DNA from 2 places in the Neorhizobium phenanthreniclasticum genome. Region 1 is predicted to be linked to the other one. Evidence: riboswitches for the same ligand, from Rfam matches in the RefSeq annotation. Region 1 holds a riboswitch; the other holds the start of a gene.
The links. A riboswitch is a leader RNA that binds a small molecule or an ion and turns the genes downstream of it on or off. The one in region 1 is predicted to bind thiamine pyrophosphate.

Region 1 (4,678 bases):
GCAACGCCTATCTGTCTATCTTCGTCACCAAGTCGGTCGCCAAGGGCGGCAAACTTTCCTCGGTGGTTCCCATGGTTCCGCATGTGGATCACACCGAACATGATGTGGACATCATCGTCACCGAAAACGGGCTTGCGGACCTGCGGGAGCTTGCACCCCGCGAGCGCGCCGGGCAGATCATTGCCAACTGCGCCCATCCCGACTTCCGCGATCGTCTGGCCGACTATTTCCAACGTGCCTCAGTCCGCGGCGGGCAGACGCCTCATCTGCTCGAAGAGGCATTTTCCTGGCATGAGCGGAGCCGGCAGACCGGCACCATGCGGCTTGGCTGAGCGAACGACTGTTCCTACCACCATTTGTGAAAATGCTGCACGGGACCGTGGCCGGTTCCCACGGTGAGCGTGCCGGCAGCCGCGATGGCGCCGGAGAGATAGGCTTTGGCGATCGCGACGGCCTCGGCCGGTGAGGCGCCCTTGGCGAGTTCCGCGGCGATCGCGCTGGAAAGCGTACACCCGGTGCCGTGTGTGTTCTTCGTCGCCACGCGATTTCCCTCGAACCAATGGATGCCGGAGGCATCGGCCAGGACATCCGGGCTGTCACTACTTTCAAGGTGACCGCCCTTCACCAGTACCGCCTTCGGACCGATTTTACGCAGGCGTTCGGCCTGATCGGCCATTATCTGGCGGGTGGTGGCGAGGGGTTCGCCGAGCAGGGCGGCTGTTTCCGGCAGATTGGGTGTGACGACGGTGGCAACCGGCATCAGCCGATAGGTGACGGCATCCATCGCCTCCGAAGCAAGCAGCGGGGAGCCTCCCTTGGCGATCATTACCGGGTCGAGCACGATCGGCAGGCTATCGCGATAGGGCTTGAGCACATCCGCAACCGTTTCGGCAATCTCGGTATTGGCAATCATGCCGATCTTTACCGCATCCACCCGCACATCCGCGAAAATGGTGCGGATCTGCTCCGCGACGAACTCGGCAGGCACCGGATGCACACCCGTGACCCCTTGCGTGTTCTGCGCGGTCAGCGCCGTCAGCACGGCCATGCCATAGGTGCCGCGTGCCGAAAACGTCTTGAGGTCGGCCTGAATGCCGGCGCCGCCGGAGGGATCGGAACCGGCGATGGAAAGAATATTGCGGATCATGCGCGTGCCCTTTCGATTTCCTCGGCAATCCTGCGGGTGGCGGCTTTGGGGTCCGGCTGGCCGCAGATCGCGGAGACGACGGCGATGCCTCTCGCGCCGGCGGCAAGTGCTGGGCCAGCATGCTCCGCCTTGATTCCGCCTATCGCAACAGCCGGCACGGGGGCTGCTGCGACGATGCGGGCAAGTCCGTCGAAGCCGATCGGCTGCTTGTGGTCCGGCTTGGTGACGGTCGCAAAGACCGGGCCGATGCCGACATAGTCCACGACGGAGGTATCGATGCGTTGCGCCAGTTCCTCGGTTTCGACCGAGAGACCGAGGATCATGTCCCGGCCAATGCGCTCGCGGGCGATAGCCGCGACCATGTCGCTCTGACCGACATGCAGGCCTGCGGCACCGATTGCGATCGCCGCCTCGACATCGTCATTGACGATCAGTGGCACTCTGGCGCCGGCAAGCGCTGCCTTCAGGGCACGGCCGGTCTCGATGATCTGCGCCGTATCCGCGTGCTTGTCGCGGAGCTGCACGATCGTAGCGCCGCCCTCGACGGCAAGCCGGGCAGTCTCCACCATGCCGATTTCGCGGCAGAGATCGGGATCGAGGACGAGATAGACGGAAAGGTCGAAATTCTTCATGCGCTGACGATCCTGGCTTTGGTATCGAGCGTCTCGGGCGAAAGTGTTGCAAGGCGATCGAGAAAGAGGGGCAAGAAGGAGCCTGGTCCGGCGGCACTGATAGCCGCTTCCTCGCCAGCGACCGCGAACATGGCGAGTGCCGCCGCCGTCGCCTCGAACGGTCCTTCCGGGTTTGCCGCCGCAAAGGCGCCAACGAGGCAGGTGAGCGAGCAGCCGAGGGCAGTGACGCGTGGCATCAGCGCTGAACCGCCCATGATGCGAACCGAGTGCTGGCCGTCGGTGACGAAATCCACTTCACCGGTAACCGCGACGATGGAGCCGCTCTGCCGGGCAAGCGCGATCGCCGAACCTTCCGCCGCCTCGGTCGGATCGCCGCTGTCAACGCCGTGGCCGCTCGACTGGCTGCCTGCCTGCGCAATGATCTCGGAGGCATTGCCACGCACGATCGTGGGTTTCAGCTTCATGAGTTCGGCGACAGCAGCGCGGCGGTAGGCGGTGGCGAAATGGGCGACCGGATCGAGCACCCAGGGCTTGCCGGTTTCGCCAGCGGCTTTCGCAGCTTCCTTCATGCCAGCCAGGAAATCCGGCGAAAGCGTTCCGATATTGATCGTCAGCGCAGATGCGATACTGGCAAATTCGCCGGCCTCCTCTTTCGTATGCACCATGGCGGGCGAGGCGCCGGCAGCGAGCATCACATTCGCCGCGATATTCATCGCCACGAAATTGGTGATGTTCTGGACAAGCGGATTTTTCGCACGCATCGCAGTCAGCAATTGGCCTGGAGTCTGTGTGGTCTGCATTCTCGCCTCGTTCGGCGGGGCAGACGCATGGGTTCTTCTGATCGAAGAACCGAACGACTCCCTCCGCCAGCATGATCTGGTTCAGGTTCAAAGGGTACTTCTCAGCCCAGCTTTACGCCGGACGCCCCTGTCTGGGACAAGGCTTACCGCAGATCGGCCTGCGACCGCCAGCGAATTTTTCTGAAAAATACCCTTGAAGCTCTAGTGGCTGGAGGTTGTAAGGAAGTGCTCGATCCCGAAAGGAAAGAGAAATGGCAGCGACAAATCAGGCTCGGTACAAGGTTGGCGGCATGGATTGCGCAAGCTGTGCGACCAAGATCGACACGGCAGTGCGTCGCATGCCGGGCGTCGAGGATGTGTCAGTATCCGTCGGCGCCGGCACGATGACAGTGAGCCATGACGAAACGAGCGATCTGGGCGCGATCGAGAAAAAGGTGACCGGGCTTGGTTATTCGCTGCGGGCGCTCGGCAGGAAGACGCCATCCGCGACGGTGCATGAGCATGATCACAATGGCGGGCACGATCACAGCCATGACCATAACGACCGCAGCCACTCCACACATGGCGCCAGGGAGATTGAAGGCCTTCATGGTCACGACCACGGGCCGACGGAAGGACCGTGGTGGAAGAGCGCCAAAGGCCGGCTGACCATCGTTGCCGGTGCGGCGCTCGCAATTGCCTACGGGCTCGGCCATGTGGTGCCGGCCTATGACACCTATATATTCACTGCTGCGATGCTGATCGGCCTCGTGCCGATCGCCCGTCGCGCCGTCATGGCAGCCCTTGCCGGCACGCCGTTTTCGATCGAGATGCTGATGACCATTGCCGCCGTCGGAGCGGTCGTCATCAATGCCTCGGAAGAGGCTGCCGCCGTCGTCTTCCTCTTCCTCGTCGGCGAGCTTCTGGAAGGGGTCGCAGCCGGCAAGGCGCGCCAGAGCATCCGCAGCCTCACGGCGCTGGTCCCGAAGAACGCGTTGCTGGAGGTGAACGGGCAGACCCGTGAGGTGCCGGCCGAGAACCTGGCGGTTGGCTCCGTCATCCTCGTGCGGCCAGGCGACCGGATTTCGGCGGATGGCGTCATCGTCGCCGGCACGAGCGCGGTCGACCAGGCGCCGGTGACGGGGGAAAGCACGCCGGTCGTGAAGGGCGTCGGCGATAAGGTTTTCGCCGGCACGATCAACGGCGATGCGGCGTTGCGCGTGCGGGTGACGGCTGCCGCGGAGGACAACACGATCGCCCGCATTGTCCGGATGGTCGAGGAGGCGCAGGAGAAGAAGGCGCCGACCGAGCGTTTCATCGACCGTTTTTCACGCTATTACACACCCGGCGTCGTGGTGGTCGCCGCTCTGGTTGCCATCCTGCCGCCGCTTGTGGCCGGTGCCGCCTGGGGGGTGTGGATCTACAAGGGCCTGGCGATCCTGCTGATCGGCTGCCCCTGCGCGCTGGTCATCTCGACGCCGGCTGCGATCGCTGCTTCGCTTTCCTCCGGTGCCCGTCGCGGCTTGCTGATGAAGGGCGGTGCCGTTCTGGAAACGCTCGGCAAGCTGACGGCCGTGGCGCTCGACAAGACCGGAACGCTGACCGCCGGCAAGCCGCAGGTGACCGATGTGATCGCCTTCGGCCACAATGCCGAAGACGTGCTGCGTTACGCCGCGGCGCTTGAAACCGGCTCGAGCCATCCGCTGGCCGTCGCGATCCTCGCCAAGACGGCGGAGGATGAAGTGGATATGCCGGCTGCGACGGATGCCAAATCCCTGAATGGCAAGGGCGTCGCCGCCACGGTCGAAGGCCAGGAAGTCTTTCTGTGTTCGCCAAAGGCGGCGGCCGAACGGGTATCGCTGCCGATGGCCCATTCCCGGCGGATCGCCGGCCTCAACGACGAAGGCAAGACCGTGTCCGTGCTGATCGTCGGTGGCGTCCTGGCCGGCGCGATCGCCATGCGCGACCAGCCACGCCCCGACGCCATGGCGGGACTGAAAGCACTCTCTGACGCCGGCGTGAAAACCGTAATGCTGACGGGCGACAATGCCCGCACGGCGTCTGCAATCGGCAAGGAACTCAACGTCGAGGTGCGAGCCGAGCTGATGCCGGAAGACAAG
Region 2 (4,678 bases), on a different contig from region 1:
GCCGCCGAGCGTGAAGAAGCCGCCATTGTGGAAATAGTCGAGCTCATGCTTTTCGAGATCGAGCCGGTTGATCGCCACTGTCGTCTTGCCGTGTTCCTGGCGGTAGGTCACGCCGCGCGTATCCGGCAGGTAATAGCTGTCGAGTTCCATCAGCGCGAGCCTACCTCTGGCAATCTGCTCCGCTACATGCCGCTCCGGCCGGTCGAAGATCGCCAGCTCGGTTACCCGTATGCCGTAGAGCGTTTCAAGGTCCTCCAGCGGCACCTTGAAGAAGGTGAACTGGTCGCCCTCGAAATCCTGGGTCAAGGTGAAGCCCAGCATGGCTTCCGGCGGAAGGTTCTGTGCCGAAAGCACCTCGATCCAGAGATCGACATAGCAATTGGTTTCCGGCCACATGCGTTCCGCCGAGTGGAGCACATGCGGCATGTAGCTGGCCGGATCGAGGCCGGGGAAGACCGATGTCATGGCATCAGCCCCACAGGACGGCGCGAACGCTTTCCGGCCACGCCTTCACGTCGAGGCCGTGGGTGTGGAAGAGCGCCAGCGCGATGCGCTCCAGGCCGAAGCCGACGCAGGCGGTGTGCGCCGTCGAGCCGTCTTCCAGGTAGAGGCCCCATTTCGTGCCGAACGCGTCCTGATGGTAGTTGAAGCTCATGCAGGCGGTCGGTTTGGCGGTCGAGGTGATCGGGATCAGCAACTCGAACTTCAGGTTCTGATCGCGCTGGTTATTCACCAGCATTTTCCCCGCACGCCCGAAGAACGGATCGTTGGCCACGTCGATCGTCACGTCGAGACCGACCGACGTCATCATCTCGACGCCGCGGTCCATCCAGCGCTGGCGGAAGTCCGTCACATGCTGTTCGGTCCCCATGCAGACATATTCGCGCATGCGGAAAAGCTGCTGGCGGGCCGGATCCTTCGAAGGTTCATGGCGGAAGCAATAGCTCTGCAGGTCGTAGAGGCCGCCGGATTTCGGCAGCTTGCCGCGGCGTGCGACCGTCGGGTAGAGCGGGTAGCAGGCGGCCGGCGTCAGTACGATATCGGTCGCCTCCTGGCCTTTGGTCCAGTCTTCGCCCACTTCCATGCATTTCAGGAGGCTCATGTGGTCGAGCTCGCTGCCGCAGAAGGAATGCACCGTGCCGGCAAGCTGCGGGAAGCTCTTCATATAGCCGCTGGTTTCGAAGAATTCGCGGTTCATGCCCGGCGGAAAACGCATGGCCTCGGCACCATCGGCGCCGCCCACCCTGTCGATCAGTCGCTCGAAAGCGGCGATGACGTCCTCGAACTGGCCGCTTCGGCCGTAAAGACCGTCGACGCCGGTCTCGATCAGAAGGCCTGCATCGAACAGGCGGTCGAGAAAGGAAACTTGCATGTCCATTGGCTTCACCTCAATCAATTCATTTGAAGGGCAATTCATTTGACGAAGTGGGCGTCAGCCGAGAAGGCTGGTGTCCGGTTTCTGCACGAGCAACATGGTCGACGTGTTGCCGAGGATGCGGTCGTTGGAGATCATCAACTGGGCGGAATGGGCATCGCGCAGGTGCCTGCCGAGGCTGTAGGGCGTGCCGTTCTTGTAGCCCATGATGCCGCAGATGATCATCGCCTGGTTGATGATCGTCAGGATCGTCTCGGAGGAGGCGAGCTTGACGTTGTTCATGGCGATCGAGAACGCCATGGAGGAAAGCTGGTCCGGATCCGCCTTGGCATCCTCGTAGGCCCTGAGGCCCGAGAGGATGTTGGCCTTCAGGAGCTGCAGCAGGTTCGAGGCCTCGGCCAGCCGCAACGCGCCGGGCGGCTGCGAGCCGCCCGCCTTGCGGGCGGCGGCGCGCACGAAGGCCTGGGCGCGAAGCACCGCATCGGCGGCGATACCGTACCAGACGGCGCTCCACAGCAGGTGGGAGCTTGCGAGCATGGACTGTGCGGCGATTTCGGCGAAAGGCTTCGGGAAGACCTGTGCCGCGGGCGCCTCGCCCTTGAAGATGAAACCATCCGAGCAGGTGCCGCGCATGCCGAGCGTATCCCAGTCGACGGTCTTTTCGAGCATATACTGGCTCTTCCTGAAGACGGTCATCACCTGATCGCCCGGAGCCGCGTCCGCACGGGCGCGGGAGGTGACCATGATCGCGTCGGCGTGCTCCCCGTAGGAAATCACCGTCGCATCCTTGGTCAGCCGGCAGGTGTCGCCGTCGATCTCGATGGCGCAGATGGAATTGCGCAGGTTTCCGCCGATGCCGGCCTCCGTCGTCGCCGAGGCGACGAGAAGCTGGCGAGCGCAAAGCTCGCGCATGAAATCCCTGTGCCATTCGCTCTCGGCACCGTGCTCGACAAGGCTCGAAACCTTGATCTGGTGCATGGCGAAGACCATGGCGCTCGCGGCACAGGCCTGTCCCAGAATGGAGCAGATCTCCGCGAGCTCCTGCGTCGTCGCACTCTCGCCGCCGAAGGCTGCGGGGATCTGGATGCCGAGCAGGCCTTCGGCCTTCATGGCATCGACGGCTTCCTTCGGGAAGCGGCCTTCGCGGTCGACGGAATCGGCGAAATCGGCGGCCACCCTCGCCACGCGATGGGCGCGTGCGCCGAGGCTCATATCGGTTGCGACAGCGGCAAGGCTCATCACGCGGCCTCTTTGGCTTTCAGGATGTGGGATACCGTCTGCTCGATCGCCGAGATGCTGGCAAAGGACTTGCGGTTCAACAGGTTGTCCGGAAACTCGATGTCGAAGGCCTCTTCGAGGCCCAGCATGAGCTGCACGGATGCAAAGGAAGAAAGGCCCGCCGCATAAAGATCGGCGCCATCTTCCAGCTCGGTCACGGCGACCGGCAGATTGCCCAGTTTCGCCAGCAGTTCGCGAATGGTCTCGTTCATCTCGACGTCTCCCGATAATTGGAACTCAAGCGTTCATCGCTGGCGGGATGTTTAGGCCGGAAAGCATAAGATTCCGGTAAGAAACATGCTGAAAATCGGGCTGCGGGATTCGCTAAAATCCAATCGATCGGCATCTGTCCGAACTGGCTTGACAGGAGGGCTGCTCCGGTTTCTGATGTCCGGATTCACCAGGGGGGTCCCGGCAAGGGGCTGAGATACTGCTGGGCAATACGGCTTTGCCGATTGTGGCGCAGTGACCCGTTGAACCTGATCCAGTTCATACTGGCGTAGGGACGGTGCGGATGCTCACGGCTCAATGGCGGGATTCCCGCTCCGGCTCAAGGCGTTCTTCCATCATTCCAACACCGGACTGGGTCTCCAAACGTCAAACCTTGGAGCCTCAACCATGAATATCGCGACCACCAAGCTTACCCCGGTCGTCACCACCGGCCCGCTTCCCGCCTCGAAGAAGGTCCTGAAGCCCGGAGTCCTTCATCCCGACATCCGCGTGCCGATGCGCGAGATCGCGCTGCACCCGACCTCCGGCGAACCGCCGGTGACGGTCTATGACTCATCCGGTCCCTATACGGCCGAAGGCGCGACGATCAGCATTGAATCCGGCCTGCCGCGTCTTCGCGAAAGCTGGATCAAGGCCCGCGGCGACGTGGAGACCTATGAGGGACGCATCGTCAAGCCGGAGGACAACGGCTTCGTCACCGGCGATCGCCTGACGCCGGAATTCCCGGTCCGCAATGCTCCGTTGAAGGCGAAAGCAGGCCTGGCCGTCACCCAGCTCGCCTATGCGCGGGCCGGGATCATAACACCGGAAATGGAGTTCATCGCCATCCGCGAAAATCTCGGACGGCAGGCCGCCAAGGAAGCACTTGCCCGCGATGGCGAAAGTTTTGGTGCGCACGTGCCAGACTTTGTGACACCGGAATTCGTGCGCCAGGAAGTCGCCGCAGGCCGGGCGATCATCCCCGCCAATATCAACCACCCGGAGACCGAACCGATGATCATCGGCCGGAACTTCCTGGTGAAGATCAACGCCAATATCGGCAATTCGGCCGTCACCTCGTCGATGGCGGAAGAGGTCGAGAAAATGGTCTGGGCGATCCGCTGGGGCGCCGACACGGTGATGGACCTCTCGACCGGCCGCAACATCCACAATATCCGCGAATGGATCATCCGCAATTCACCGGTCCCGATCGGCACCGTGCCGCTCTACCAGGCGCTCGAAAAGGTGAACGGCATTGCCGAGGATCTCACCTGGGAAGTTTTCCGCGACACGCTGATCGAGCAGGCCGAGCAGGGCGTCGACTATTTCACGATCCATGCCGGCGTCCGGCTTGCCTACATTCCGCTCACCGTCGACCGCGTCACCGGCATCGTCTCGCGCGGCGGATCGATCATGGCCAAGTGGTGTCTGCATCACCACAAGGAGAGCTTTCTCTACGAGCACTTTGAAGAGATCTGCGACATCTGCCGCGCCTATGACGTCTCCTTCTCGCTCGGCGACGGGCTGCGCCCCGGCTCGATCGCCGACGCCAACGATGCGGCGCAGTTCGCGGAGCTGGAAACGCTCGGCGAATTGACGCAGATCGCCTGGGCGAAGGACTGCCAGGTGATGATTGAAGGCCCCGGCCATGTGCCGATGCACAAGATCAAGGAAAACATGGACAAGCAGCTGAAGGTCTGCGGCGAAGCGCCGTTCTATACGCTTGGGCCACTGACGACCGATATCGCGCCGGGCTATGACCACATCACGTCCGGCATTGGTGCGGCGATGATCGGCTGGTTCGGCACGGCCATG

Region 2: it holds a riboswitch for thiamine pyrophosphate, as region 1 does, so the genes downstream of both, thiC (phosphomethylpyrimidine synthase ThiC) here and thiM (hydroxyethylthiazole kinase) in region 1, are expected to answer to the same signal.

The regions. Positions count from the first base shown of each region.
Region 1 is NZ_JBEAAL010000025.1:16,061-20,738, reverse strand. It holds gene ABK249_RS25395 (acetyl-CoA hydrolase/transferase family protein) at 1-332, shown strand, start outside; gene thiD (bifunctional hydroxymethylpyrimidine kinase/phosphomethylpyrimidine kinase) at 347-1,147, opposite strand; gene thiE (thiamine phosphate synthase) at 1,144-1,779, opposite strand; gene thiM (hydroxyethylthiazole kinase) at 1,776-2,579, opposite strand; TPP riboswitch at 2,621-2,718, opposite strand; gene ABK249_RS25375 (heavy metal translocating P-type ATPase) at 2,831-4,678, shown strand, end outside.
Region 2 is NZ_JBEAAL010000035.1:14,115-18,792, reverse strand. It holds gene ABK249_RS29670 (DUF1839 family protein) at 1-465, opposite strand, end outside; gene ABK249_RS29665 (amino acid--[acyl-carrier-protein] ligase) at 470-1,378, opposite strand; gene ABK249_RS29660 (acyl-CoA dehydrogenase family protein) at 1,433-2,614, opposite strand; gene ABK249_RS29655 (acyl carrier protein) at 2,614-2,865, opposite strand; TPP riboswitch at 3,046-3,177, shown strand; gene thiC (phosphomethylpyrimidine synthase ThiC) at 3,272-4,678, shown strand, end outside.